2 regions of the Alkalihalobacillus pseudalcaliphilus genome follow, and region 2 is predicted to be linked to the other one. Evidence: a T-box and tRNA genes for the amino acid it is inferred to sense, from the RefSeq annotation. Region 2 holds a T-box; the other holds one or more tRNA genes.
What was found. A T-box is a leader RNA that pairs with one kind of tRNA and senses whether it is charged. The one in region 2 lies ahead of leuS (leucine--tRNA ligase), so its partner is inferred to be a tRNA-Leu.

Region 1: it has a tRNA-Leu gene. The T-box ahead of leuS (leucine--tRNA ligase) is inferred to sense a tRNA for this amino acid. The anticodon was not compared.

What each region holds. Positions count from the first base shown of each region.
Region 1 is NZ_JAQQWS010000007.1:119,470-131,815, forward strand. It holds gene minD (septum site-determining protein MinD) at 1-723, shown strand, start outside; gene wrbA (NAD(P)H:quinone oxidoreductase) at 773-1,387, opposite strand; gene PQ479_RS14965 (hypothetical protein) at 1,501-2,337, opposite strand; gene PQ479_RS14970 (hypothetical protein) at 2,330-3,058, opposite strand; gene PQ479_RS14975 (FUSC family protein) at 3,222-4,268, shown strand; gene PQ479_RS14980 (PAS domain-containing sensor histidine kinase) at 4,750-6,390, shown strand; gene PQ479_RS14985 (MetQ/NlpA family ABC transporter substrate-binding protein) at 6,459-7,289, opposite strand; gene PQ479_RS14990 (methionine ABC transporter permease) at 7,304-8,017, opposite strand; gene PQ479_RS14995 (methionine ABC transporter ATP-binding protein) at 8,007-8,756, opposite strand; gene PQ479_RS15000 (RDD family protein) at 9,231-9,743, opposite strand; gene PQ479_RS15005 (hypothetical protein) at 10,279-10,482, opposite strand; tRNA gene PQ479_RS15010 (tRNA-Leu) at 10,584-10,665, opposite strand; gene PQ479_RS15015 (hypothetical protein) at 10,857-11,081, opposite strand; gene PQ479_RS15020 (hypothetical protein) at 11,359-11,622, shown strand; gene PQ479_RS15025 (FtsK/SpoIIIE domain-containing protein) at 11,636-12,346, shown strand, end outside.
Region 2 is NZ_JAQQWS010000008.1:100,487-119,589, forward strand. It holds gene PQ479_RS16035 (beta-class carbonic anhydrase) at 1-86, opposite strand, end outside; gene mnmM (tRNA 5-(aminomethyl)-2-thiouridylate-methyltransferase MnmM) at 200-772, opposite strand; gene mnmL (tRNA modification radical SAM protein MnmL/YtqA) at 812-1,762, opposite strand; gene PQ479_RS16050 (MDR family MFS transporter) at 2,202-3,422, shown strand; T-box leader at 3,475-3,694, shown strand; gene leuS (leucine--tRNA ligase) at 3,790-6,210, shown strand; gene PQ479_RS16060 (BaiN/RdsA family NAD(P)/FAD-dependent oxidoreductase) at 6,370-7,644, opposite strand; gene PQ479_RS16065 (N-acetylmuramoyl-L-alanine amidase family protein) at 8,064-8,741, shown strand; gene PQ479_RS16070 (polysaccharide deacetylase family protein) at 8,746-9,492, shown strand; gene PQ479_RS16075 (hypothetical protein) at 9,658-9,942, shown strand; gene PQ479_RS16080 (secondary thiamine-phosphate synthase enzyme YjbQ) at 10,228-10,632, shown strand; gene PQ479_RS16085 (putative polysaccharide biosynthesis protein) at 10,673-12,301, shown strand; gene ftsW (putative lipid II flippase FtsW) at 12,962-14,116, shown strand; gene rodA (rod shape-determining protein RodA) at 14,151-15,326, shown strand; gene PQ479_RS16100 (pseudouridine synthase) at 15,463-16,182, shown strand; gene PQ479_RS16105 (DeoR family transcriptional regulator) at 16,272-16,490, opposite strand; gene pepV (dipeptidase PepV) at 16,816-18,216, shown strand; gene cysK (cysteine synthase A) at 18,274-19,103, opposite strand, start outside.

The DNA of each region.
Region 1 (12,346 bases), on a different contig from region 2:
GATGCAGACTTTGGTTTACGGAATTTGGATATTCCCCTTGGTCTTACAAACAGAATTATCTTTGATGTAATCGATTATTTATCAGGAAAGTGTGAAAGTATACAGCAGGTTATCATCAAGGATAAGCAGCTTACACAATTATCACTCATACCAGGTAGTCGAACAGCAACAGAACAAGATTATGAAAAAGAACAATTTCAACAAGCTATTGAGGAGCTTCAAACTGCCGCTATATACGATTATATTCTGATTGACTCTCCAGCTGGAATTGAAAAAGGTTTTGAAGCTGCCATCTCTGTAGCATCGGAGGCTCTTATTATTACAACGCCCGATCGTGCTTCTGTACAAGACGCTGATCGTGTAATAGGTCTGATAGAAAAGCAATATCAAATTCCATATAAATTAATTCTTAACTATTATAACGAAGCACAAATAAAGAAAAATTATCGCTTATCAGAAACTCTAATTGAAGAGCAATTAAATATTCCAATTGTAGGAATGATACCCGAGGATGAAAGAATCATTAAAGCGACAAACGAGGGGAAAGCAATCGCCTTATATAGCCATATGGAAAGCGGATTAAGATTTAGACATATCGCACGCAATCTTGTTTTTAACCAAACGAAGGTATTCCGATTACCTCCTACTAACCACGATTATCGTCGAAAAACCAAATTATTTACGATTTTTCAACCAACAAAAAAACAATATATTCGCTCATAAAAAGCCGGCCTGAATGACTCAGATCGGCTTTTTTGTTTTAATTTAAAAATTAGGATTGATTGCCTTGCTTGACCCAATTAGCAACAGTCACGGTTCTTTTCGCTTGGTATTTCACTGCCTCTTGGACATCTTCTGCCATATTACCTTCTTGGTCAACTGTGACACTTACACCATAAGGGTTACCTCCAGAAGAGAATTGTATGGCATCTGTAAATCCTGGTGAAGCAATCAAAGCTCCCCAGTGATGCATGGTCGTATATAATGAAAGGATTGTTGCCTCTTGACCACCATGAGCATTGCTGGCTGATGACATGGCACTTACAACCTTGTTTGCAAGTTTGCCCTGCGCCCATAATCCGCCTGTCATATCCAAAAATTGCTTCATTTGTGATGGGACATTTCCAAAGCGCGTTGGCACACTAAAAATGATCGCGTCAGCCCATTCTAAATCATCATTAGTTGCAACTGGAACATTATGAGCTTGCTCATAATGAGCTTTCCAGGCAGGATTAGATTCAATCGCAGCCATAGGTGCCAACTCTTCCACCTTTAACACCTTTACGGTTGCTCCAGCATTTTTTGCACCTTCCTCAGCCCATTGCGCTAACTGATAGTTCGTCCCAGTTGAACTATAATAAATAACGGCTACATTAACATTTCCCACTTTTGTTCGACTCCTTTTAACTAAGTAGTATCTTTCTTTTCCTTTTATCAAATAAAACAGTTTTCGTACGTAGTTTAACCAACCCTTTAAAAAATATAAAAAAAAGAGAAGGTCTATTTCCTTCTCTCATAAATGCCACTTTCAAAATTGTTATCACGATGCCACTGCTCGATATCAATAAAATGAGTAAAGTTAATCTCAAAAAAGTGATAATCGGAATTCTTAATAAACGAAGGGTTTGTCTTAGACTCAATTAAGTCATAACCAATCGCTTGATCTCGCTCATTAAAGACAGTATAGGTGATCATTGAGTACAGTGAATCAAAACCAACGACTGACGAGAATTCATCTACTCCTTCATAGCCAATTTGGTTCATCATATATTGCCATTCAGTAGGCAATTCCAAGATACCTGTCGAGTCCTCTAACTCTAGTTCTACTAAAAGTTGTACGTGAGGATCATACGTAAAATAAGTATTATACGAGCTAGAATAATTCCGCTTTTGGATCAAATAAACTTCTAGTGATAACTCCCCACCCTCTTGCCATTGTTGATGTTCTTGATTAAAATTCCATATTAAAAAGTGATTTTCTCCATCCTTATCACCCCACACTATTGGGCTGTGTGTCGATGTTGCCTCAATCATATTCCAATCACCTTTTTCCCATACCCACAAGGTTTGGTAAATAGGGAGTTCCTTTCCCCCGTCCATATAAAAACGAATTAGTAAACGTTCCTCATCCAACCCCACGATTTCTAGTTCCTTTACATGTTCAAGAGGTACATGCTCTCTATAATCAACCTTGTTATACGCGGCAACCTTCTCATGAATTTCTCCTTCACTCAACTCAGTTGGTGCTTGATTACCTTGAACGAAGAGAACTAGAAATAAAGTTACTGCTACTAAAGATATAATTGCTCCAATGATTAGACCGTTTTTCTTATTCATTTGTATCACCTCCGACCAAAACAGGCGTCTCGCTACGGAAATACAAATGCTCACTTTCCAACTGAATCAATAAGCCCTGTCCGTCTCTCTCAACAAATACTTGTGGATATAATCCACTTCCCTCCTTAGACTTTACGCCTATTAAAAGGTAAGGAAATGCTTCTACTCTATCCTTTTCATCAATGAGATCACCATCACCATCTTCCCATATCGCCCCCGTATAGAAAGCAGCTCCATCTAAAGCCGTTCTACGCCAACCTGCTTCAAATAAGACATGACGCTCAAGTGAAACCTGCTCCCCAGAAGGGTGCGTAATAATTAACTCTAATTCAGAGTCAGCTTGAATATAGGTCTGTAACTCATCTTTTTGATAGATCCCCTCATACAAGGGTGGTTCTATTAATGACAGAGCTAAAAAGACGAAATTAACAGCAAAACCTGCCCATAAATAGCGACGATAACGAAGCCACTTCTCTCTCTTTTTCCATGTAACCAAATAAAAAATTCCTACCCCAAGTGGCAAAATAGGAAATGAATAACGGTTAAAGGCCGATGTTTCAATTTGAAAGTCAAAAGAAAATAAACCGATAAAACCGAGTAACCATGCAAACCATAAAGATGGCGAATCTTGATGCTTCATATAAACAACCGTTATAATAATTAAAAATAAAAGCCACCCTAAAATGGTTAAACCCCATTCTACAAAAAGAATATCCCCCACATATGTACCTCCCTACCACTCATATATTTATATACCCGGAAATATTACCATATATTATGAAAATTTAATATATTGATTTTTAAAAATATAAGGGTATATTGACTTTTAAATTTGATATTATTCCACTACAATTAGAGAATACGCAAGAAATAGGAGAATGCCCATGATCATTAGATGGTTAAAACCTTTAATTGGAAAAAGACTTTTAAAAACTGGCTTAGCTGTCTTTATCACAGCTTGGATTTGCCAAGCTCTTGGTTTTCCTGTTGTTTTCGCGGTCATTGCTGCTATTGTTACGGTGGAGCCAACCGTCTATGCTTCAATCAAAAAAGGCATGATCCGTTTACCTGCTGCCGCAATTGGTGCTGCTATTGCCATGAGTTTTGATTTTCTCTTCGGTCAGGTCCCCATTACATTTGCCTTATCCGCTTTTCTTACCATTTATATTTGTCATCGCCTAGGCTGGCATGATGCCATCATTGTTTCTACTTTAACGGCTGTTGCGATGATTCCGATGGCAGATGATCACTTTTTTATGGCTTTTTTAACTCGTGTTGCGACGACAACGATTGGCATTACCGTATCAACCTTAGTGAATCTCGTCATTTGGTCGCCTAACTTTATCAATGATATCCGTCAAACGCAGAAAGAGCTCATTTTTGATACAAAATTACTCATTGATAAAAGTTTAGCCAATCAAAATCTAACCAAAAAAACAACCGCTAAACTATTCAAGCAGCTTAAACTCATTGATGAAAAAATGGAGCAAATGAAGGAGTATCTCCTTCTGCAGCGTGATGTCCACCGCTATAAGAAAGATAACGATGACGATCTTGCCTTAAATGATATACAGAGGCAAGTTAATGTAATGAATCAAATTACGTCGCATACTAAAAATATCATTGCTTATGCCAACCGGGAAAACTTACATAAAGATGATGCTATAAAACTTCAAAATGCATGGTCACTTATCAAAGATAGCTTTTATGAAAACTCCTTACGTATACATGGTGAGAATGTTCAGCAAGTTCGAGAGATTTTATACCCGCTCATTTATGAGAGTAAAAACGATGAAGTTCTAATTTCAAAAAGAACCTCGATTGCTATTGAGCTTTTAGCTATTTATCATTTGCTCATTGAATACCAAGAAGCTAGGCAGGCAGAGCAAAATAAAAAAGCAAATAAAGGTAAAGTACTTACTAGTGGATGATGAATAGACGAAAGCATACAATGCTTTCGTCTTTTTATATGAAAGTTACTTATGGGCGATAGTTTGTGCCGTGTAGTTAGCTCGTCATCCATCTCGCGATCAATGACCTTAGTAGGACAGTACCACCTGTTTGTTCAGGCATACTCCTAATGGTGATCGCGTTGTAAACGTGCCAACAGTTTGAACGTCGCCACTACTTTCATCTTTGTTGGTGACGGAGCTAGTTTTGGCTCCACCATGTGGGTTTTATATGAAAGTTACTGCTGATACTCATATGCGGAGCTTTGATCTCCGCACATCGTTTTTAATTAACCTTCATACAAAATATTAGGAAGGAAAAGCTATCCATGTAATTTATAAAATAGAAATCCCTATTTCCGTAAAATAGATCGAAGTTTCTCTCAATTTTTAGAGAGTTCGTGCTAAAATAAGTAAGGAATTATGGATTGAGGGATTTTGGAAATGGAAAGGAAATTGGTAGATGTCTTATAAAAAGAAAATGTTGCTATTCTATATTACCTTCGGAGTACTTTGGATCGTGCTAACCGATTATCTCTTGTACTTTTTAAATATAGAGACGTACATCAATATACAAAAAGTGAAAGGGATTATTTTTGTCATATTAACAGTGATTTTCATTTATCACATTCTTGGAAAAAGAGAAGAAGTGAAGCTATTAAAAAACGAAAAAGAACGCTTAACAACTCTGATTAATTCGATGGTCGACTTTGTTAACTTTAAAGATGGTCAAGGACGTTGGATTGAAACGAATGAATTCGGATTAAAGCTTTTTCAACTTGAAGGTGTTGATTATCGGGGAAAAACAGATAAAGAGCTCGCTAAGTATACGGAATTCTATCACGATGCTTTAGTTAGCTGTGTTGAATCCGATGAACAAACATGGCAGTCAAAAAAAGTAACGTGCGTTGATGAAGCGATACCACAACCTGACGGATCCATTAAAACATTTGAAACAATTAAAGTCCCACTTTTTGAAAAGAATGGATCAAGAAAAGGACTTGTTGTTATAGGTAGGGACGTCACAGAGAGAAATAGGGCAAATCAACTAGTAAAAGAAAGTGAAATCAAGTATCGTTCCCTTTTCAAATATAACCCTGAGCTTGTTTTTATCATTAATGTCAAAGGTGAATTAACAGAAGTTAATCCACAATTTGAACCTTTAACTGGTTATAATGCTCACTATGCGATTGGGCAGCATATTTTACATTATGTCGAGAGTGAGGATCGTGAGCGGATTGAGTATGCACTCGATCTCGTTCAATCTCAAAAAAAATCTGAACATGTCCAAGAAATAAAAATAAGTCACAAGGATGGAAAGCCATTAATTGTTCACTGTACATTTGTTCCTATTCTAAATGGAAATGATATACGAGGAATTATTGGATATACCACAGATGTGACAGAACGCCTTGCAACAGAAGAAAAATTACGAACGACGGAAAAACTTGCCGTTGTTGGAGAACTTGCCGCAGGAATTGCTCATGAAATCCGTAATCCACTCACTTCTTTAAAAGGTTTTGTTCAGTTGTTCAAAATTGAAAGTAAGGATGACAATTATATACACAATGTCATGTTAGATGAGCTTGAGCGTATTAATACCATCGTTAGTGAATTACTTGTTTTAGCTCGTCCTCAGGAATTAACGTTTACTCACAAAAACATTCATGACATGATGGATAATGTTTTAATGCTGCTTCATTCTGAAATGAATTTGCATGGAGTTTCTGTAGAAGTTGATAAAGAAAACCCGTATTTATTACTAGAATGCGAACCGAATCAGCTAAAACAAGTTTTTCTAAACATCTTAAAAAATTCAATGGAGGCACATGCCTCATTCATTAAAATTAAATTGTACCGTGAAAATCAAGATATTATCGTCATTATTGAAGATAATGGTGTAGGGATTAATGAGGAACGTCTCAAGAAGATTGGTGAACCTTTTTATTCTCAAAAAGAAAAGGGAACTGGTCTGGGTTTGACCGTTAGCTTTAAAATTGTTGAGGCACATAAAGGAACCATCAACTATGAGAGCAAGATTCATGTAGGAACTAAAGTCACACTTCAATTCCCAATATCTAGAGAAACTCCTCCCTCCACTTAAATCTTTATCGAAATTTAAACAAATAAAGTCATGAGGCCTTCTATTTGGCTTCATGACTTTTTACTTTGTTATTCAAATGCAGGAATAGCCGTTTCGTCAAAATTCTCTACTAAAAACTCACGAACTTGTGGACTTGTCATTGCTTCTGCGAGCTTTTGAATAGCTTCTGAATCTTGATTATCTTCACGTGCAATAAGCGTAATTGCAAACTCATTATCAGTACCTTCTGTTAAAAGTGCATCACTTTTAGGTGTAAGACCAAGCGGTGCTGCATATGCAGGCGTCATCACGACAGCATCTGTATCATCATAAGCACGTGCAAGCATTAACAAGTCGATTTCCTCAAAATGAAGGTTCTTCGGATTCTCAATAATATCTGATTGTGTATAATAGACGTCTGTTTTTTCTTGTAATGTAATAACATCATGCTGTGCAAGTAAGGCTAGAGAACGATCGACATTAGATGGATCACCAGCGATAGCCACACTTGCACCTTCTGGAAGATCTTCAATCGCCCCAAATTCTTTGGCATACACCCCGTAATTTGCATAATAAATAGGGACAATTGGTGTTAGGTTTGAATCATGGTTACGATTATATTCCTCCATAAACGGGACGTGTTGGAAGAAATTTGCATCAACCTCACCAGAAGCTAACATCGAATTAGGTAAAACATTATCACTCAAAATTTGAATATCTAAATTCACACCTTGCTCTGCTAAAGCCGGCTCTACCATCTCTAAAATATCTGTCATTGGTGGAATAAGTGAAGCAACTTTTAACGTAACTTCTTCCTGTTCTTCACCCGTTCCTGCCGTATCATCCACCAATTCATTCTCTTGTCCACCACAAGCAGCTAATAAAAAAACAATGAAACTCATCATCAGTAATTTCTTCATGTTGTATCCTCCTACTAACGTTTATCAATTTTTCTTGCAACAGTTGTTCCTATAAACTGAATGAATTGTACTAGTATAATCATAATGACGATCACGTATAACATTAATTCGGTTTCAAAACGCTGATAACCATACCGAATCGCAAAGTCACCGATCCCTCCTCCACCAACAACACCCATAATTGTCGAATAAGAGATAAAACTAATTATCGAGGTCGTTAAGCCAAACACAAGACCAGACCTTGCTTCAACAAATAAAAATTTAACAATAATTTCTCGAGTAGAGGCCCCCATCGAAACAGCCGCTTCGATAACTCCCCGCGGTATATCCAGTAAAGCTTGTTCGACTAATCGCGAATAGTGAGCAATGGCAATAATTGATAAAGGTACCGTCGCAGCCGCTGTACCAAATGCCGTACCAATAATAAATCTCGTAAATGGAATAAGGAAAACAACGAGTAGCAAAAATGGAAATGAACGGATAATGTTAACTAACAAATTAAGAATGGAAAAAACGAACTTATTCTCTAATATTTGTCCTTTTCTACATAAATAAAGTAATGTCCCAACTGGTAAACCAACAAGAACCGCAGCAATAATCGATACTCCGACCATGATAAAAGTTTCTATTATCGCTTGCCAGATTTGTGATTGATTCGCCGCTATAATATCTGGGGTAATCGCATCCCATCCCCTTAAAAAAGGCTCAGAAATAAAATCAGGAATCATGGCTATCACCTTCCTTTGTTAAGCGTTCAACAAAGCTTTGCGGGTGATTATGTACCTTCGGAATACCTTTTGGTTTAATAGCAACGGTTTGATAAATAGTCCCTTCACTCATAACTGAAACCCGTCTACAAATACTTTCAACGACTTCTAACTCATGACTGACAATGACAATAGTGACGCCAAAATTATCATTGATGCTCTGCAGCACATGTAGTACCTCTGCTGTCGTATTTGTATCTAAGGCAGAGGTCGGTTCATCACATAATAGAACAGCTGGACGATTAGCCAATGCTCTAGCAATCGCGACACGTTGCTTTTGCCCGCCGCTTAACTGTGCTGGATATTGATTTTTTAAATGCTCTAAACCAACAAAGCTAAGACATTCAAGTACACGCTCTTTCCTCTCTTTTTTCGGATAGTTGGAAAGCTGTAACGAGACTAAGACATTCTCAAATATGGTTTTATTGGCAACTAAATTAAAATGTTGAAAAATCATCCCTATTTTCTTACGTGCCTCACGGAGCCCCTTCTTTGTGGAGGTTGTTAAATTTTGCTCATTAATCTCCACCGTTCCACTGTCAGGGACTTCTAATAAGTTCATGATCCTTAGTAATGTAGATTTCCCTGCACCACTAGAACCAACAATGCCATGTACCTCTCCTTTTTGGAGTTCTAAGCTCACATTGTCAACCGCTTGATATGTACCATATGTTTTGCAAACGTTATGTAACTTTAGCATAATCATTTAACCTTTCTACCATTACACTCGACACCGTCCTTTATTATAGACGATCCAACAGAAAATGTCATTTAACACCTCCCTATCTTCGTCACCGATGTATGTCACCGCAACCTCAGTCCCAACTCGCTTCTCTAACCATTTGTTTAATCGTTACAACTTCAACACACTCTTGATAATCCATATGAATCACTTCTTTATAATTGTTATTTGAATAAACATTACTCTTAATCCCACTCTGGTATGGGAACTACCTCTACAAATAGAATTGAATCGACTGAAACCTTCCAATTCTTATCCACTAAAGTTCATCGGCTTAATAAAAATAGAACACGAAAAAATGATTCTTAATTATACAGATATAACTTATAAAATAATCTTTAACAGCAATAGCAAAAGGTTGGTTTTGTTATAATTGCAGGATTACAAAGCCCTAATCAAGTCAAATTTGGATAAATCCAATAGGTATACGATTTAGATTTTAACCACATTTGTTTTTGCAACGATGTCGTATAGGGATTGTTTCTTTTTCGTAAAAATGACTGGCAATATATATGCAAAAATAAGTGCATAAATGAGTATACCCAGCAAATAGTAGGTAAACGGGACAACACCATCTCCTATATAAATCAGTCTATACATAAGAAAATGTGACAACTCCCAAGGCAAAAACTTTAGGAAAGTTCGAAACGTTAAATGCAGCACTGATAATGCTTCTCCATTGTATCCCACAACTCGTATACCTGTTTTCCTTTTTCCAAAAGACTGTTTTCCAATGCGCGAATCGCTAATAATAAAATAAAGTGACACTGGGAAAGTCACCATTAAAAAGCCTGTAAACTGAGCTATAATTAATGAACCCGTGAAAAAATTTTGCAACGATGGAAATAGAAATACATTAGAGATAAAGAGTACAACTAAATAAATGAGAATAAGTATGTAATCAATCATAAAAGCTTTAAATCGGAGTAGAAATGAAGCATTCATTAACATTACCCTCTTTCATTTTGAATTGTAAGTTTATAAACATTCTTTAAATATGGTTTGTAATGCTTCTCTATTATGTAATCCAGTAGTTCATTTATCGAAATATTGTTCATTCTCAACTCCCATACACCTATGATTTCCATATACATACAACAATATCTAAATAATCTGAAATTTAATATAACACAAAAAACTTCATTTTTCCGCTAACCTGCTCCTTTTGTCATATAAGAAAAAAGCTTTCTTAGTTAGGAACGCCCTTAGTTTAGGTTACATCATTGATATAGTTAACATCTTATGCTGTTATGACATCACTTAATTTTATGAATGCTCTTCAATTATTAATAAATCCTCCCATTCTTCAAGTGATAGTTTTGTTGTTATGTTTTTCAACGTCTCAGGTACATCCACAAAGCACATCAATTCAAGACTATTATTATCGTAATCTTCAAAATAAACTGGGGCATTTCCATGATTAGGCCCAACACCTGGGTCTACTGACTTACTTTTACCAAAGGGTACTGCTACAATATTATTAGAATGTAACCACTATCGCTTTCTTCATATTAGAATACTCTAAACGGAAAGCGACATGCTTAATTGAAGGTTGATACGGTATTTTACTTTCTTCACCTTCCCATAAACCTAACCAACTTCTCTTCTTTTCAATCCAAAAGAAAGCAGTATCTTCGTCTACCAAGCTAATTTGATTAATTGAGAAAAAAGGGCTAAAACCCACTCGTTTCTTATTCTAACTTACGAAAAATAAAAAAAGCCCAAAATGCTGATGTACCTACACTTTAGAGCTTTTTCTCAATATGATATTAACAAAATGTTTGATACCGATGGTCGGGGTCGAACCGACACTCCCGAAGGAACACGATTTTGAGTCGTGCGCGTCTGCCAATTCCGCCACATCGGCATAAATTCATTGATACAACGCCGTTGGCAGTATTTCTACGGCGCGTACTTTTCGCTTGACCGCATCCTACTCGTCCACTTTGGCGTTGAATCACCGCACTATCACTTACGGTAAATGTAAAACGCGTCTGAATAGTATGCGTCCTAAGACAAATAATAATATATCACGACAAATTACACGTGTCAACAATATTATATGTCGAAATAATCCTCCGCCTTTGCTCCCTCGTCATACTGGCGTATGAACCGCATCACCTTCCGCATAATCACCGAGCCTGGCACGTAATTCTTATCGTTACATAATCGCGAAGCCGTATCTTTATTAACGTTTATTTCGCGCTTAAATTCTTCCTGCGTGTAGCCGTAATGGTCGATTAGTTTGCCGACTTTTGTGCGAGATTTACCTATTCCTAACATGTCCGCGATACCTCCTACGAATCTATTATTATACTAGCCTCGCCATAGTCCGCGAAAAATATACAAGCCCACCTCGAAAGAATTCGGAAACATGGACGGGCATGTCGCGTAATAATCTAGTAGGGCAGCAACCGCGGTAATGACCACGGCTAATCTACGAAACTTACCGCGGTCGTAAGTGCGGTATTTAGTGCGGTTATGCTACCGCGGATGTACAAGAAATAAACGCAATATAATAGGAAACGGTAAATTTGTTTAAAACAGCAGTGAGAGAAGAATGAGCGAACGAGGAGGCGGTAAAATGATTACCATTGTAACGTTGGAGGGAATATTGCGAATGTCACCGGCTATTGTAAAAGCATACGGAATTGTTATCGGAGGTGGGGCAACTTTAATCGGAGCGGCGTTATTTGAACGGCACTTTGCTTCGCGGTCGGCGGTCATTATCGCGGAACGTATCGCAGCTATCGTCAAAGTGGCGTTACCTATCGCAGTGATTATCGCCCTAATTATCTTCGCGCTAAATAATCCGCTAATGTAAGGAGGTTGCGTCTATGTTTACGCAAAAATCGCAATTAAAACGCAAATTGACGAAAGCGTTTCGTGCTGGCGGTCTACACTTAACGTATAAAAACGGCACGAACACGCAATATATCATGCCGAAAATCCACGCGGTCGACGTACTCGACGCGGGCGTCCGCTACGTCTTTACGGTGCCGCTCGGCTTAAATCCGGCGGACATCGAGGCTAAACGGTGGCTATTCGAAGCCCAATTCGGCACAAATATCGAACTTGACCGCGATAATAAGACGTTTAAATTGTCGGTGTATTACGCGGACATCCCCGCCGAATTGTTATACGAATATAACGAAATAGCCTCCGCACTACAGCCGCATCGCTTGCCGATTATTTGCGGTAAAGGACGGACTGGCGGTTATGTCGCGTATGATATGACGGAGCATCCGCATTTATTAATCGCGGGCACGACAGGTAGCGGAAAGTCGACGCAACTGAGAGCCGTGCTGACTACGTTGATTAAGGCGTGTGAGCCGCTCGCCCTTGAGTTATACCTCGGCGACCTCAAACGCTCCGAATTCCATGCGTTTAGAAACGTTGAGCATGTAAAGACGGTAGCGACGCACGTTGACGAGTTAGCCACGATATTTGCGAAGATTGCCCGCGAACTACAGAAACGCGGCGACTTACTCGATAAATACGAAGAAACGCATACACACGACTTGCCGGCGAATGTCCGACCGCCTTAT
Region 2 (19,103 bases):
AATTTAGTAGTTTGATATTGCTCATATTCTTTATTTTCTACAAACGATTTGTTAAACGTTATAATGGAATCTAAAATGGTTGTCACACTAGCCACGCTCCTATCGATCGATTTTATTTTTTGTACTTGAATGTCTTTTATTTTCAACTTACTAGTACGAATTGTCAATAGTCTCTCATCCTATTTCACATAGAGAGTAATTATCTTTTCTCAATAGCGATAATAAAAGGTGGATTGTTTTTCTGGTTCATAAATTGATAGGTTAATACATGTGCTTGCTGTTGGTCGATTGTTTTAAAATAGTCTAATAAATGGTCACGTTCTATTTGTCCTTGTTCATGACCATGATAAATGACCAAGACGATTAGACCTTCTTTCGGCATGACATGCAAGAGCTTGTTAATCGCCTCGATTGTAGAATCGGGCTTCGTGACAATCGATTTATCTCCACCAGGCAAATAGCCTAAATTAAAAATAGCCCCCTTGATTTGGTGGAGATGTTCTTCCGGTAAACAGGCATCGAAATTCTGATGACCATTTACATAGAGAGTCACTCTTTCCTGTAAATCAAGCGACTTAAGTTTTTGTTCAGTCATGACTATCGCTTCTTCTTGAATATCGAAACTGTACACGTGACCAGCTTCACCAACTAATTGGGCAAGCGTTACAGTATCATTTCCTTTGCCCGCAGTACAATCTAAAGCGATATTACCAGGCTCCAGTGTTTGGGTTAAAAGCGTACGTGCAAATGGTAAAATCCCTTGGATTTTCATCTTTATCTCCTCCTAAAACAGATAATAAGCGCTCTATTATTATGGGTGAAATAGTTTTCCTTGCCATGTCTGACGTTCCTCTAACTCTTTTTCAATCGCGTTTAAAACTTTCCACTTATTGCTACTCCACATCGGACCGATTAAAAGATCGCCCGGTCCATCTCCCGTTAAACGATGTATCATCATTTGAGGAGGGAGTAGTTCAATTTGCTTCACAACCACATCAATATAATCATCAAATGACATTAATTCGACTAGACCTTTCTCAAATTGCTTAACCATAGGGGTTTTATTTAATAAGTGTAGTAGGTGAATCTTAATCCCTTGCACATCAAGTTTAGATACTTGGCGTGCCGTTTCAATCATCATTTCCGGTGTTTCTAAAGGTAGTCCATTTATAATATGGGAACATACGCGAATGCCATGTTTACGAAGTTTTTCTACACCCTCAACATAACATTGGAAGTCATGTGCTCTGTTAATGAGTCTTCCTGTTTTGTCATGAGCAGTTTGTAAACCTAGTTCTACCCATAAATACGTACGTTGGTTAAGTTCAGCTAAATAGGATACGACATCATCAGGTAGACAATCGGGTCTCGTTGCAATCGCTAAACCAACAACACCCTCTTGCTGTAGAATAGTTTCATAATAGGATTTCAGCGTTTCTACAGGTGCATATGTATTGGTGTAGGCTTGGAAATATCCAATGTATTTGCCTTCTTTCCACTTGCGGTGCATACGCCCTTTTATCGTATGAAACTGAGTGACGAGGTCATCTTTCCGATCACCAGCAAAATCCCCAGAACCTCGTTCACTGCAAAACGTACAACCACCAAAAGCGACATTGCCATCACGATTAGGGCAATCAAACCCAGCATCAAGGGGGACTTTAAATACTTTTGTACCAAAATATTCTTTTAAATGTTCATTCCAAGTGTAATATCTTTTTTGAGAAAATTGTGCAGGCAACTCCATTAACTTATTATTCATATCTCATCATCCTTTTAACTTTCCGAACATATTCACTTCTACCGTATTTTATCACGTTTAAAAACAAGCACCAACTAAGAAAAAACAATTGTCAATTTCAGGATTTTACTATAGTATTACTATTTAGAGAGACGAAACAATATTATGGAAGTGTTATGGAAGGGTAAAGTATAAATTAGAGGAAGTAGATTGTGCCTTGAACGAACTTTCATATAAAACCCGCATGGCGAAGCAATTCACTCCGCCACCAACAAAAATTAACGTGTAGTTTAGCTTTTCAACTGTTGGTTTTTCGTTCAATTTGACTTTGTTCTTTTTCAATTTAAATGAATGATGGTGGATTGTTTTTCGAACTTGAGAGTCAGCAGAAACCCAGCGGACGTAAACCTTCGAACATGAGCATCAGCAGTAACTTTCATACAAAGGGGAGAGGAAGAAGTTGCCCAAGTCACTTTGGTTTTTATTAATTGCCGTTGCGATTCAGATAACTGGGGCGTCTTTTTTATGGCCTTTAAACTCACTGATTATTCATCAAGAACTTGGCAAATCATTAACCGCTGCAGGATTTATTTTATTTTTACACTCAGGTGCAGGTGTGTTAGGAAATATGACAGGCGGACGATTGTTTGACAAGATAGGAGCTTATCGAACGATTCTGTTAGGGCTTAGCTTTGCAGTCGTTTCAACGATAGCATTAATTTTTGCTCATACATCGGTTATAGGATATACGATCTGTTTAATGGGGATCGGGTTTGGAGCTGGAGCAACATTTCCCGCCATGTATGCTTTTGCGGGTAGTATTTGGCCAGATGGAGGGCGAAAGCCATTTAATGCAATGTATGTTGCTCAAAACTTAGGGATTGCGATAGGAACAGCAAGTATTGGTTTCATTACACAAACCGAGCTTACCACTGTTTTTTATGCCAATGCACTAGTGTATATTTTTGTTCTTCTTTTTGTAGCGGTTACCTTTAAGCGAATTAATACTGGCCAAGAAGTTGGGGCAACCGTCAGCATTGAATCCGAAACGGTTAAAAAGCTAAGTAAACATGTTTATTATTCATTAGCTCTTGTGCTTTCAAGCTTTTTCATTTGTTGGCTTGTTTACACACAATGGCAGGCAAATGTGTCTGTCCATTCACAAAATTTAGGACTAACTTTACAACAGTATAGTATGTTCTGGACTATAAATGGCTTATTGATCGTATTAGCTCAGCCAATTTTGTCTATATTTATAAAGAAATGGGTAACCTCTTTAAGAAGGCAAATGGTTGTCGGCATATCGCTTTTCTTTGTATCTTATGCGGTATTGTCACAAGCCGAGCTTTTTTCAGCTTTTATGATTGCCATGGTTATTTTAACGGTCGGTGAGATGTTCTTCTGGCCCGTTGTTCCAACGATCGCTCATAAGCTTGCACCTAAAGGAAAAGAAGGTTCCTTTCAAGGGCTTGTTAATAGTGTTTCAACAAGTGCAAAAATGATAGGACCTCTATTTGGTGGATTCTTAGTTGATATGTATTCTTTTCAAATTATGATATATGTTTTGTTAGTGTTTATCATTGTTGCCATTGTGACAGCGGCTATCTATGAGAAGCCATTACAAAACGAAAATCGACAAAAAATCACAACAAATCCGAAGAATTCCACATATGACGCTTGACAGTTGGCGCAGCAATTCATACAATACAAATAATAAATCGTATACAAAGGCGTTTGAAACAAAGGACTAGTAGCTTAGACTTGGATATTTAGAGAGCTGACGGTTGGTGCAAGTCAGTCGAAGAGTTAAGTGAACTCCCCTTTTAGTCTTGAGAGTGAATGAAAAGTAATTCTCGACGGGTCACCCTCGTTAACAGTGCAAAGCGGGCAATCTTAATGGATTGCTAATGTGGGTGGTACCGCGGGAATGTTAAATAAACTCTCGTCCCTGATTATATCAGGGATGGGTGTTTTTTTTCGTTATGGAAGGTCTTAAATTCTAAAGATCGTCTCAATTCCGTCTGTATAGATAAAAAGGAGGAAATAAAATGACTTTTTCACATCACAAAATTGAAAAAAAGTGGCAAATGTTTTGGGAAGAGAACCATACATTTCAAACGAAAGAAGATCAAAATAATGAGAAATTTTATGCGTTAGATATGTTCCCATTTCCATCAGGGGCTGGTTTACATGTTGGACATCCAGAAGGGTATACGGCAACAGATATTTTGTCGCGTTATAAGCGGATGCAAGGCTTTAATGTTCTTCACCCAATGGGCTGGGATGCATTTGGTCTTCCTGCTGAGCAATATGCGCTTGATACAGGAAATGACCCAGCAGAATTTACAAAGAAAAATATTGATACATTTAGAAGACAAATCAAATCATTAGGTTTTTCTTATGATTGGGACCGTGAAGTATCAACAACAGATCCGGAATATTATAAATGGACACAGTGGATTTTCTTAAAGCTTTATGAAAATGGCTTAGCTTACATTGATGAGGTGGCAGTTAACTGGTGTCCGGCACTTGGTACAGTTTTGGCGAACGAAGAAGTGATTGATGGTAAAAGTGAGCGTGGCGGTCATCCAGTTGAACGTCGTCCAATGAAGCAATGGATGTTAAAGATTACGGCATATGCCGACCGTTTAATTGATGATTTAGAGGACCTTGATTGGCCAGAAAGCATTAAAGATATGCAACGCAATTGGATTGGTCGTTCAGAAGGTGCAGAAGTCACGTTCAAATTAGCGGGCTATGATAAAGAAGTAAAGGTGTTCACGACTAGACCCGATACATTATTTGGTGCAACCTACATGGTGCTTGCTCCAGAACATAAATTTGTCGACGAAATTACATCATCTGAACAACGTGCTATTGTTGAGGTTTATAAGAAAGAAGTAGCTTCAAAGAGTGACTTAGAAAGAACGGAGCTTTCCAAAGAAAAAACAGGAGTCTTTACTGGTGCTTACGCCATTAATCCGGCAAACGGAGAAGAAGTTCCCGTTTGGATCGGTGACTATGTTCTTGCAAGCTATGGTACAGGGGCGATTATGGCTGTTCCAGCTCATGATGAACGCGATTATGAATTTGCCAAAACCTTTGATCTACCAATTAGAGAAGTTGTAGCTGGCGGTGACATTACGAAAGAAGCTTATATTGGTGACGGGAACCATGTTAATTCTGATTTCCTTGACGGATTAGATAAAGTAGAAGGTATTAGTAAGATGATTGACTGGTTAGAGGAAAAAGGTTTAGGTACGAAAAAAGTGACGTATCGTTTGCGTGATTGGTTATTCAGTCGTCAGCGATATTGGGGTGAACCTATTCCAATTATACATTGGGAAGACGGGACGATGACAGCAGTAAAAGAAGAAGAGCTACCATTAACATTACCGATGATGTCAGAAATCAAACCTTCTGATACAGGAGAATCGCCACTGGCCAACAATAAAGAATGGCTAGAAGTTGTAGATTCTAAGACTGGAATGAAAGGTCGTCGTGAAACGAATACGATGCCGAACTGGGCAGGAAGCTGCTGGTACTATTTACGTTATATCGACCCTAAAAATGATCAAGCGTTAGCTGACCCTGAAAAATTAAAGCAATGGTTACCTGTAGACATTTATATCGGTGGCCAAGAGCATGCTGTGCTTCATTTGTTATATGCACGATTCTGGCATAAGTTCCTTTATGATATTGGTGTTGTACCAACGAAGGAACCGTTCCAAAAGCTCTATAATCAAGGAATGATTCTAGGTGAAAATAATGAAAAAATGAGTAAATCTAAAGGGAACGTCGTGAATCCTGATGAGGTTGTAGCGAGTCACGGGGCAGATACACTTCGTTTATACGAAATGTTTATGGGGCCATTAGATGCATCCATTGCTTGGTCAACAAATGGTCTTGATGGTTCAAGACGATTTTTAGACCGTATTTGGCGCTTGTTTATTGATGAGCAAACAGGTGAGTTGAGTGAAAAGATTGCTGATACAAATGGTACCGATACTTTGACACGTGCTTATCACCAAACTGTGAAAAAAGTAAGTGAAGATGTAGAGGGTTTACGTTTTAATGTAGCTATCTCTCAATTAATGGTCTTTATTAATGAAGCTTATAAGCAAGAGCAACTACCAAAGTCGATGATGGAAGGTTTTGTAAAACTGATTGCTCCATTCGTGCCGCATTTAGCGGAAGAGCTTTGGGAGAAATTGGGCCATACTGATACGATTGCTTATGTAGAATGGCCGAAGTATGATGAGAACTGGCTCGTTGAAAATGAAGTAGAGATTGTTGTCCAAATCAATGGAAAAGTGAAAGCAAAGCTTGTGATTCCTGCAGATGCTGACCGAGAGCAAATGCAAGAATTAGCTTTAGAAGATGAGCAAGTAAAAGCTGCAATGGATGGAAAGTCCGTACGTAAAGTCATTGCTGTACCTGGAAAATTAGTCAATATCGTTGTTGGATAAATGAAGAAAACCCTCACTCACACAGTTGTGAGTGAGGGTTTTCGTTTAGGATTTCGAGAACTAATTCTAAACCCATCAAAAGAGATAATGAGATGAGGGCTTTAATCAGGGCGTATTTCATGTATACGTCTAATATAATATCGAAGCCTTTTCTTTTGATTATAGCGTATGAGAGGTTCCTTGACGTTCAGCTGCTGATTTTCCGGCTGTAAAACCTGTCGAAAAAGCACAGGTAATATTATAACCACCCGTATATCCATGAATATCTAAAACTTCCCCACAAAAATACAACCCTGTTTTCTTTTTAGAGTGCATCGTTTTTGGCTCTATTTCTTTCACTGAAACACCACCACCAGTAACGAATGCTTTTTCTATCGATAATGTTCCATTGGCTCGTAGTGGAAACTGCTTACAATGAAGAGCAAGGTTGCGAAGGTCTTCATGAGATATATTAGCTTGTGTTTGGGAAGCATCGATCTGCAAATGCTCAAAAAGAAACAATAAAAAGCGCTCAGGTAAAAAGCCTTTTAGAACATTACGCATCGTTTTTTTAGGATCTGCTTTTAGTTTTTTATTTAGTAGTTGGAATACCTCTTCTTGATTGATCGTTGGCATTAGATCGATGTATATGTCTATCGTATTTACTTTGAACTTTTTCAAAGCTTTGACAACAAATTGGCTACATCGAAGTGCTGCAGGACCGGAAATACCAAAATGAGTAAAAATCATGTCACCATCATGTGTAATAATCCTTTTGCCCTTTGGATTGATAACCGAGAGTTCGATATCTCTTAATGCCAAGCCTTGTAAGCTCTTATCTTGAATAAACGATTCATTGGAAGTAATCGGTACTTCTGTTGGATATAACTCGGTGATCGTATGACCGGCTTTTTGAGCCCATGGATATCCATCACCGGTACTACCCGTGTGCGGGACTGATTTCCCACCAGAAGCGATGATGATATTTTTCGTTTCTATAGAAGATCCGTTGTCCAAAACAACAGCATGTACGTACTCATCACGATATTCGATATCGGTAACTTTATGATTGGTTTTAATATCAACATTAAGAGTACGTATTCTTTTTAATAAAGTATCAACGACGGTTTTGGCTTTATCACTGACGGGAAACATTCTACCTCGGTCTTCTTCTTTTAATTCAATCCCTAAATTCTCAAAAAATGTAATGATATTTTCATTATCAAAAACAGAGAAAGGGCTATGCATGAATTTGCCGTTTCCTGGTATGTGCTCGATTAATTGTTTTCGCTCCATACGGTTAGTGACATTACAGCGACCACCACCAGAAATGGCTAGTTTTCGGCCTAATTTGTCACCTTTATCTATCAAAAGTACTTTGGCACCGTGCTGGGCGGCGGCAACAGAAGCCATGAGTCCCGAGGGGCCACCTCCTATAATTATTACATCGTACATTACATTCACCCTTTAGTTATTCATAGAATTATTCGTTTTAAACTGTTTCTTATCATATCACCAGAATAAGCATTATGCTATGGAATTAAACATTTTTTAAGAAAGTGCAAAGAGAGAGTGTTACTCGTCGCTACAGAAATGCTCGTTCCGCGTCCTCCGGGGTGGCGCCGCTGCATTTCTTCCGCTGGGTTACTGCTAATTCTCAAGTTCACAAAACAATTTAACATCATTCATATAAAATGAAATAAACAAAGGAAAAGTGAAATGGTTAGTTTGTTGTGGCATCCACTCGAATAGTCCTAGCATTTATACATTCTCTTTACGTTTGAATGGAGAATCATCATATATGTAATAGGATGTATAAGTCAGCTGATAAATATAGAAAATAGAAGTATGATTGAAGTTTTGGGGGATTTGTTGTGAAAAAGTTGATGGTTGTATGGCCACTCTGTTTGATGTTGTTAGTCAGTTATCAAATGCCGGTTCAGGCATTTTTGAAGCCTCAATATGATGTCATTATTGACGTCGGTCATGGTGGAGTTGATGGTGGCACATCTTTTAATGGAATATTAGAAAAGGAAATCAATTTATTATTTGGATTAGAATTATATCGACAGCTAGCAGATGCCAATTACCAAGTCGCTATAACGAGAATTGATGATTATGCATTAAGTGACGATTATAAGGGGCCAAGATTAAATCGGCATTCTAAAGATTTAAGGCAACGAGCTTTTATCGCCAATGTATTGAAACCAACGATTTATTTAAGTGTACATATCAATTGGTCAAAAAGTAAGAAAGCACACGGTCCGATTGTTATTTATCAAAAAAATGATAAAAGTTATTCTCTAGCAACGATTATCCAAAAGCACCTTAATAATTTGTATCAAACAGATTTATCTGTGTTAAAAGGGAAAAAGTATTACTTAATGAACTATACGGATACCGCTGCGATTATTACTGAGCTTGGTTTTATTAGCCATTCAGGAGATAGGGCGAAGATGCTTGATGAGCAGATAAGATCAGAGATTGTTCAAGTGATGGTCGAAGGAATTAATGAATATATGACTTTAATTGGAATTCAAGAGGAATGGTGAAGGGGTGAATCTGATTAAAAAAGGAAAATGGATGTTACTTGTTTTTATGGTATTGTTCAGTGTCTCAGAAGTAACTGCTCTTGAAAAAGATCGTTCGTACTATGAGTCAAAGGGACAAGTGATTTGGGATTATCCAACTGATCAACCAGTCATTTGTTTGACCTTTGATGATGGGCCAGACCCTACATACACCTTAGATATCGCTCAAATATTAGAGAAGTATGGTGCAAGGGGCACTTTTTTTGTAACGGGTAAGCAAGTAGAGTTAGAGCCTGGGCTCATACATGACCTTTTTGAAAAGAAGCATGAAATTGCTAATCACAGTTATTCACATAGAGAAATGAATCGATTAAATGAAGAACAGATCAAAGAAGAGGTTATAAAAACAGGGGATTTAATCTATCAAGAAATAGGTATCAAGCCCACGCTTTTCCGGCCGCCAGGTGGTGTGTTTAATGAGCGTGTAGTGAATTTGACTACAGAACTTGGTTATATGACGGTAATGTGGTCCTGGCATCAAGATACGAGAGATTGGGATTCGAATACCTATGCAGGTCGGATAATCAATCAAGTCATAACGAATGCGAGAAATGGCGATATTGTTCTGTTTCATGATTTTGGAGGAAGTCGTAATAATACGATACAAGCTCTCGAATCTATTATCCCAACATTAAAAAAAGAAGGCTACTCCTTTATAACTGTCTCGGAATTATTAGAAGTTCGAATGAATGATTTAATGAATGGAAGATAAGATGGTCAGAGGCTAAAACGGTGTCATGGCAAAACGGAAGTCCAAAGACCATTACCAATAATTAGCTCAGCCCACAGGACGTGAAGCATGACTTTTCGGTAGCTGCAAGTAGAACTCCGCACATAATCAGCATCATTTTCAAAATAGAACGTAAGGAGAGCCATCATGTTCCCTGATATTCAAACAAACTTTTGGGATGCCACTTTAGCCGTACCAACCATTATTATTGTCACACAGATTCTCAAGATTACTTTTAAACTAAACAAAGCATGGGTACCGACTTTGGCCAATATCATTGGATATTCAGTATCCATCTTTATCAGTCATCGACATGACCTTGCAGCTGGTATATTTATGGGTTTCTTTTATGGAGCAGCTGCTATAGGTACCTATGCTTCGATAAAAACAGCACTAAGAGCTTACCGAACACCAAAACAAGAACAAGAATAAAAAGGACACTTGAATAAAGAGTGTCCTTTTATCATTTTTTTCATAAAGTTAACGACATTTAACGCCAATCCTATATAATAAGAGTAGGATTCTGAGTAAAGGGTTTACAAAATGCAGATACCCCTCGTTATTTAGATATCGATTTTTTGGGGGAAACTTGCTAACACATATAGAGAAACACTTGCCAACTTCATATAGCTTAGTAACGTTTGAAATACATAGGAATCAGTAGTATATTCTAATAAGTATTCTATAAATTTTTCTAGTCGCTAATTGGGGGGCATAATGGTGCTACGGAAAAGAAGTACGCAGACGAATCAACGTGATGAAATGGTCGATATAACCGAGGAAGTCAAACGGATTATTCATACTTCAGGTGTGAAAAATGGTGTGGTATATGTATATTGCCCCCATACAACAGCTGGAATTACGATTAATGAAAATGCGGACCCAGATGTGAAACATGATATGCTCATGCGTCTAGATGAGGTCTATCCTTGGTTTCATAACCTGTACAAACATATGGAGGGCAATTCGGCTGCCCATTTAAAAGCAAGTACAGTTGGTGTGCAACAATCAATTATTATTGAAGGTGGAGAGCTAATTTTAGGTACTTGGCAAGGTATCTATTTTTGTGAGTTTGATGGACCTCGCTACCGAGATTATTACGTAAAAATAATTGAAGGATAAAAGAATTTAATGATGGGGTATTAATAGGCAGGGGGAACGGATGGCAGATTCAAAATTACTACGTGGAACAATGGTTTTAACCGCAGCCACACTTATATCTAAAATACTCGGTTTTATTTATATCATTCCTTTTTCTCATATCGTTGGAGCTGAAGGAATTACATTGTACCAATTTGGTTATATTCCATACACCGTTATGTTGAGTTTAGCAACAGCAGGTGTTCCATTAGCTGTGTCAAAATTTGTATCAAAATACCAGACGTTAGGTGATTACGAGACCGGATATCGACTATTTCGCTCTGGTTTAGTTTTTATGGCTATATCAGGTACGGTGGCTTTTTTGTTCCTTTTCTTTTTAGCACCTATATTGGCACCACGTATTTCACCTGATGCGGCTGCTGGTGAAGACCACTTTTCTATAACGGATATTGTCTTTGCTATTAGAATGGTTAGTTTTGCGTTAATTATTGTACCTGTAATGGCTATTATCAGGGGTTATTTTCAAGGTTTTCAATCAATGGGACCAACGAGTGTCTCGCAAGTCTTAGAGCAAATCGTACGTATTAGTTTTATTTTAGCGGCCGCTTTTTTTATCATGAATGTAGGTAGTGGTAACCAAGTGTTGGCTGTAGGGTTTGCTGTATTTGGTGCATTTGTGGGAGGTCTCGGTGGACTAGCCGTACTCTTATATTATTGGTTTAAACGAAGGAAAGGTATCTTAAAAAGTGTTGAAGCTTCTACTGTCCATCATGATATCAAGTTAAAGGACATGTATAAAGAGTTACTACTATATGCGATCCCGATTTCATTTGTAGGCTTGGCAATCCCTTTGTACCAATTTATCGATTTGTTTTCAGTTCCGGCAGGATTAAGGGCCATTGACTTTCCTGAAGCAACGAGCTTTTTTGGTATTTATAGCGGTATGGCTCATAAAATTGTCTTAATTCCTATGGCATTGGCAACGGCATTATCCATTACGCTTGTACCGACTATTACGAAATCATTTATAAGTGAGGATCAAGGTACATTACAAAAGCAAATCACACAAACATATCAAATTATCTTATTTATCTCATTACCAGCTGCGATTGGAATGGCTGTACTTGGAGATAGCATCTATTACTCATTATTTGGATCCGCTCAAGCTGTGCTTGGTGGTGAAGTAATTAGTATTTATGGACCGATAGCTTTATGGTTTTCTTTATTCGCGGTCACAGCTGCTATTTTACAAGGAATGAATAGGCAAAAATTTGCTGTGGTAGCTTTATTAATTGGTTTAATTGTAAAGGCATTAACGAATTATTTATTCATCCTATGGTTTGGAGAATTTGGAGCTATTTATTCCAGTTATTTAAGTTTTACAGTTTCTATTGCTATTAATGTATGGGCAATCGGGTATTATGCCGATTATCGCTATGGTTTTATCTTAAAAAGATTACTGTTAATGGTCATATTCTCTACTATTATGGCGGTAGGGGTATGGATTATTAGTGAAGGTTTGCAGCAATTTTTACCTCTAGAAAGTAGATTGAATAGCTTTGTTGTCATGCTCGTTTCTGTTATGGTCGGTGTGATTATCTATTTCTTCTTAGCTGTACGTTCACGTTTGGCAGGGCAGATTCTAGGCGAACGCTTTGACTTATTAAATTATAAGAAAAAATCAAAATAAACCATTTTCATAAAATCGTGTAAAATACGAACGCCTCTTCCTTAGAAGGGGCGTTCGTTATACACTAAAGTAAAAAAGTAAGGTATATATGCAGTCTATAGTTAGTTAAGGGGAAAGAAGGAGTAAACTGGGCGTATACATTAGTGTTTACGTGTATGTTGTATTTCAAATTAGAGGAACTCAGGCATTAGGTGCAGTCGTTATGAAGGTACCGCACTAATAATCAATAGGGTTGTTATTGTACTTGTGATGAATCTGAATATGAGAACAAAGCATTAAATATTTGAAAGTGAACGTTTATATTAAGCTTATAAAAGTGTGTAGCAATCTTTTGCTCAATTTAGACAAAGGTTCAAGCGGATTGCTCTTTAGAAATGAAAAGAGCTTTGCTATAATTAAACTAACATGGACAAGTAGTACCAAATGAACAAAACAGAGGCAAAAATACCTCTTAATAACCAAAAATATAAAAGGGCTTTACATAAAAGACATGTTTATAAATGGGCAGATGTTATTTGAACGTAAGGAACAGGGAGCACTGTCCTACTAAGGTCATTGATCGCAAGATGGATGACGAGCTAACTTCACGGCACAAACTATCGCCCATAAGTAACTTTCATACAAAATAAACTCGAATCCTAAATAGAAAGAGGGGAGGATATGAAGTATTCATTTATAAAAGACAATGACTGGCTATTGATCTTAACGGTTTTCCTCCTTGCTACATTTGGCTTAGTTATGGTATTTAGTGCTAGCTATGCTATAGGTATCGCAGAAACAGCGAATTCCGATCCGTATTACTTTATAAAAAGACAAATCATGTGGTTTATCATTGCTACATGTGCATTCTTATTCGTGATGCATGTCCCATTTCGTTATTATCGGAACTTATCCGTTATCATCATCATTATCTCAATCATTTTACTAATCCTTGTGAAAACACCAGGAATAGGTCATACTGTAGGCGGTGCCGAACGCTGGATTCGAATTCCAGGTCTAGGTGTCATTCAACCTTCAGAGTTTGTAAAGCTAGGAGTTATTATTTACTTAGCTCAGGTTTATACACAAAAACAAGCCTATATTGATAAATTTCTAGTAGGCGTTATGCCACCTCTCATTATGGTGGGCGTTATATTTGGCTTAATCATGTTACAGCCCGATCTTGGTACCGCAACATCCATTATGGCTGTTGCCATGCTACTAGCCTTTTTCTCAGGAGCAAAATTCCGACATTTATTAGGACTAGCAATAGTAGGGGTTTCCGTATTTGTCTTTTTTGTTCGTTCCGAAGAATATCGAATGCAAAGAATTACAGGGTTTATGGATCCCTTTGCCGATATGTGGGGAGAAGGATATCATCTTGTTCAATCTTACATAGCTATTGCTCATGGAGGTTTAACCGGAACCGGTCTAGGACAAGGTGTACAGAAATTATTATATCTACCAGAGGCACATACGGATTTTATTTTAGCGGTCGTGGCAGAAGAATTAGGGATATTAGGAGTACTTTTTATTTTTGTATGTTATGCGATTATTATATTCCGCGGTGTAGTCATCGGTACAAAGAGTCGGTCACCATTTGGTAGCCTATTAGCTTTTGGAATCGTCTTTTTAATGGCAATTCAAATTGTCTTTAATGTAGGTGCGGTGACAGGATTATTACCGATAACAGGGGTTACCCTTCCATTAGTTAGTAATGGCGGCTCATCTTTACTCGTAACCTTTATAGGTTTAGCTATTATTGCGAACATATCAAGGAATAATAAAAGGCAAAAACGAAATATGGAAAATGTGGAGGAACAAGTTCCAGCTTAACATAGATGGGTAGTTGTTTCGTTTGGAGGGAACAATGAAGGAACAAAAAACAAGCCTACAACAAATTGATTATACGACATTGTTTTTGTTGTTCGTGCTGATGTGTTTTAGCTTAGTTGCGATATACAGTGCGGCAGGGCAGTATCATACCGATCCTTTCTTTTATGTACAGAGACAGGTAATCTTTTATGTAGGTGGTTTTATCATTATGATCGTGATGATGGTAATGGATTATGACCTATTTAAAAATTTTACCATTCCTCTTTATATTATCGGTATGATCTTACTTATTTTAGTCGAAACCCCTTTAGGTGTTTTTCGTAATGGGGCACAGCGCTGGGTAGACTTAGGTTTTACAACGATTCAGCCCTCGGAATTTATGAAGGTTATTCTTGTATTAACGTTAGCTCATTTACTTTACCGTATTACGGTTTCGAGGCGAAGTCATGATATTAAAACAGACTTACTTATTTTAGGGAAAATCTTAGCGGTCGGTTTACCACCCTTTTTCCTTATACTTAAACAACCTGATTTAGGAACAGCCTTAGTTATTGCTGCTCTAATAGCTACAATTATTTTAGTTTCGGGTATTGGCTGGAGGATTATTTTATCTTTAGTTGGTCTTGTGTTTATGGGGTTAGCAGCGTTAGTGTGGCTTCATAATCATCACCCAGAATTATTCTTTTTCTTTATTGAAGATCATCAGCTATCGAGGATTTACGGTTGGCTAGACCCATATGGTACATCAGGGGCTGAAGGTTATCAGCTTGTGGAGGCATTAAAGGGTATTGGATCAGGTCAGCTGTATGGTTCAGGGTTCTTACAAGGGGTTCAAACTCAAAGTGACACAATTCCGGAGATTCATACCGATTTTATCTTCACAGTGATTGGAGAAGAATTTGGTTTTATCGGAGCGACGATTTTGCTTGTAACCTATTTCTTTTTGTTTTACCGGATGGTTATTATCGCTTTGACATGTAATAACTTATTTGGTACCTATTTAGTGGCTGGTATTATCGGATTATTTGTTTTCCAGATTTTCCAAAATATCGCGATGACGGTTGGGTTAATGCCAATAACGGGTCTTGCTCTTCCATTTATCAGTTATGGAGGAACGGCACTTATTACGAATATGGTTGCCATGGGCATCGTGATGAATGTCAATATGAGAACGAAGCACTATATGTTTGAAAGTGATGAATTAGAGTAGAGTTGCTAATCGTTTTGATTATCAGCTCTTTCTTTTTCAAAAAAAGGCAAGTTTTACAAGGGTGATGGAGTAGTTAGCAGCTTCTTAACATAAAGCCCTTACTGGCAGTTAACAAGAATGACGTAGGGGGATATAGATGATTAGGATAGATAAATTACTTGCGAATATGGGTTATGGCTCAAGAAAAGAAGTAAAGCCATTATTTAAAAAAGGTAAGGTTTTCGTGAACGACCAAATCGTGAAAGATCCTTCCATAAAGGTGGATCCCGAGAAAGAAAAGGTTCAAGTGGATGGTCAGGAAGTCGAATATAAACCGTATATTTATGTCATGATGAATAAACCTAAAGGAGTGATTTGTGCAACGCATGACAAGCTTCATCGAACTGTCATTGACCTATTGGATGAGGATTTACAAAGCATTTACGCGCCTTTTCCAGTCGGGCGATTAGATAAAGATACAGAAGGGTTATTATTATTGACGAATGACGGTGATTTCTCTCATGCCTTGATGTCACCAAGAAAACATGTCACCAAGCAGTATTGGGCGAAAATAAGAGGAAGAGTAAACGAAGAAGATCAAAAGGCTTTCCGAGAAGGAGTTAAGTTGGATGATGGCTATATGACGAAACCTGGTGAATTAGTGATTGTAGATAGTAATGAGACATCCGAAATTTTATTAACGATTTCGGAAGGGAAGTTTCATCAAGTAAAAAGAATGTTTCTAGCTCGAGATAAAGAAGTAACTGAATTAAAACGGTTAAAAGTGGGAGCGTTAGAATTGGATTCGAATCTAAAGCTCGGAGATTACCGTGAATTGACGGAGCAGGAGAAGCAATTATTAGTTGGTAAACGATAAGGAAGAATAAAAAAACGATCAAGCATTGCACGTACATGAAAGCAGTTGAAACCCAGCCTTTAATAAAAGACTGGGTTTCTATTCAAGCATTATGAGATCCGAATTTTTTTCTTTGTGACGCTCCATTTTCCTCGAGTAGGACTTTCAACAAGCTTATTGTACTCTAATACATTGAGATCTCGTTGGATCGTCCGCTGCGTAATCCCGAACTCTTCAACTAATTCATTCGTCGTGACGGTGCCCCTTTGTTTGATGTAGAGGTAGATGGATTTAATTCGAGTCAGCATACGATCAGTTGAAGTATTCAAATAACCACTCACCTTTCATAATTGAGTCTAGTCTTTACAAGATGTGTATGTAGCAAGTTGCTACGACATGCAGACTTATGACTAATTGACCGGAATATAGTGACAAGGGATTCATGTAGGCTACCCGATGCTGCTGAAGCAAAGCGACCGGGTGTTCCATAATAATAAGTCAAAATAGTAGTGTGATGAAGTTTCGTGTTGTAGGGATATGCTAATACTATTATTGGTTCAAAAATAAAACCAATCACCCTCGTTTGGTATAGTGTACACCATTTTCAAAAAACAATCAAAACTTTTGGCACATTCATTAACAAGGAGAATCGATATGTCAACGATAAATTGGAAGTTAGAGGTAGAAAAATATCATAAAGAGTTAATAGAAAGAACACAGGATTTCCTACAAATACCAAGCGTTTTGGATGAAAGTACAAGTAAAAAAGGTCAACCATTTGGAGTAGAAATTGGTAAAGCGTTGGACTTTATATTAGAAATAGGAAAAAAAGATGAATTTTTTGTAAAGAATGTTGACGGTTATGCAGGAGTTATTGAATTAGGAGAAGGAAAAGATATGATAGGAGTCCTAGGTCATTTGGATGTAGTTCCTGCTGGTAAAGGTTGGGATTATCCTCCTTTTGGGGCACCGTTAGAAAATGGCAGAATTTATGCACGTGGTGCAATGGATGATAAAGGACCAACAATGGCTGCTTATTTTGCAATGAAAATTATTAAAGAGTTAAAACTGCCATTATCCAAAAGAATTCGCTTAATTATTGGTACAGATGAGGAAAGCGACTGGCGGTGTGTGGAGTATTATCAAAAGCATGAGGAAATGCCAAGCTTTGGAATCGCCCCTGATGCTGACTTTCCTATTATTAATGCAGAAAAAGGCTTATTAGACGTTGAATTACAATTTAAAGGAGATAGCGATTGTCAATCAAATTTGGAGCTCATTGAGTTTAATAGCGGAGAACGTTTGAATATGGTACCTGATACAGCCCGTGCTTCGATAATAGCTGGGACTTCAGAAGATCAGGTTCGATTAAAATTTGAGAGATGGCTATCAGAATCCGAATACCTCGGACGAGCATATGTGGAAGGAGAGCACTTAATTTTACAATGTGAAGGCGTATCAGTCCATGGTTCAACTCCTGAAAAAGGTATCAATGCCGGCTTGCTATTAACTGAATTTTTATTGACATTATCTTTACAAGAGCGAGCGGAACAATACCTATCGTTTATAAACGAATATATAGATTCGGATGGTCAAAAACTGAATATTGCCTGTAGTGACAGCGTTTCAGGTGCTTTAACAGTGAATGCTGGAATTTTTAATTTTTCTAAAGAAGAAGGCATCATTGGGTTAAACATTCGAGTTCCTGTTGAAGTGCCGATGGATAAAGCTTTGTTTGCTATAAAGCAACAAGCAGAAGAATTATCCTTTACTTGTCAGGTGAAGAGCGAAATGAACGCTAATTTTGTATCTGAACAAGAGGAAGAAATTCGAATTCTTCAATCCGTATATGAGAGGCAGACCGGACAACAAGCTGTATTATTATCAACAGGTGGAGCAACATACGCAAGAGCCTTAGAAAAAGGTGTCGCTTTTGGTGCTCAATTTCCTGGTAGGGAAGATTTAGCCCATCAAAAAAATGAATATATCATCGTAGAAGACTTATTAAAGATGACGGCTATTTACGCAGAGGCCTTATACGAACTAGCCAAATAAACGTAAAAAGTCAAAAAGCCAAAGCGTTGGTTAAGCGGCTTTGGCTCTTAAGTGTTATTATTCATTATCTTCATAGTTAAAGAGGTCTGTGGATAGATAACGTTCACCTGTGTCACAGGCAATCGTAATGACAATTTGGTCATTTGGTAAATTTTTGGCTACTTCCATAGCAGCATAACATGCGGCACCAGAAGAAGGGCCAACTAGAATGCCTTCTTTTTTAGCTAAGGATCTTACCGTTTCATAAGCATCTTCATCAGAAATTTTTAATATTTCATCATATACATCTGTATTAAGAATAGGAGGAATAAATCCAGGGCTTGTCCCAACCAATTTGTGAGGTCCTGGTCTTCCTCCTGATAAGACGGGTGAACCTAGAGGCTCTACGACTTTTACAAGAAGTTCAGGATAAAATTTCTTGAGCTCTTCACCAGTACCAGTAATGGTTCCACCAGTCCCAGAAGCTGCGACAAAAGCCGCAAGCGGTTTGCCAATTTCTTTAACGGCTTCTTGTATTTCGATGGCCGTTGTTTTCCTATGAGCATCAGGATTTGCTTGATTTTTGAATTGCATCGGTAAAAAACTATTCGGGATTTCTTGTTGCAAGGCATAGGCTCTATCAATAGCTCCAGGCATCTTAAGGTTACCATCGGTTAAGACAACCTCTGCACCATAAGCTTTCAAAAGGTTAATTCTTTCTTTAGACATCGTATCAGGCATGACAATCATTGCCCGGTAACCTCTCGCTGCTGCGTTCATAGCTAAACCGATGCCTGTATTACCCGATGTTGGTTCGATGATTGTGGAACCAGGCGTAATTAGTCCTTGCTTTTCTGCCTCAACAATCATATTAAAGGCAGCACGATCTTTCACGCTACCACTAGGGT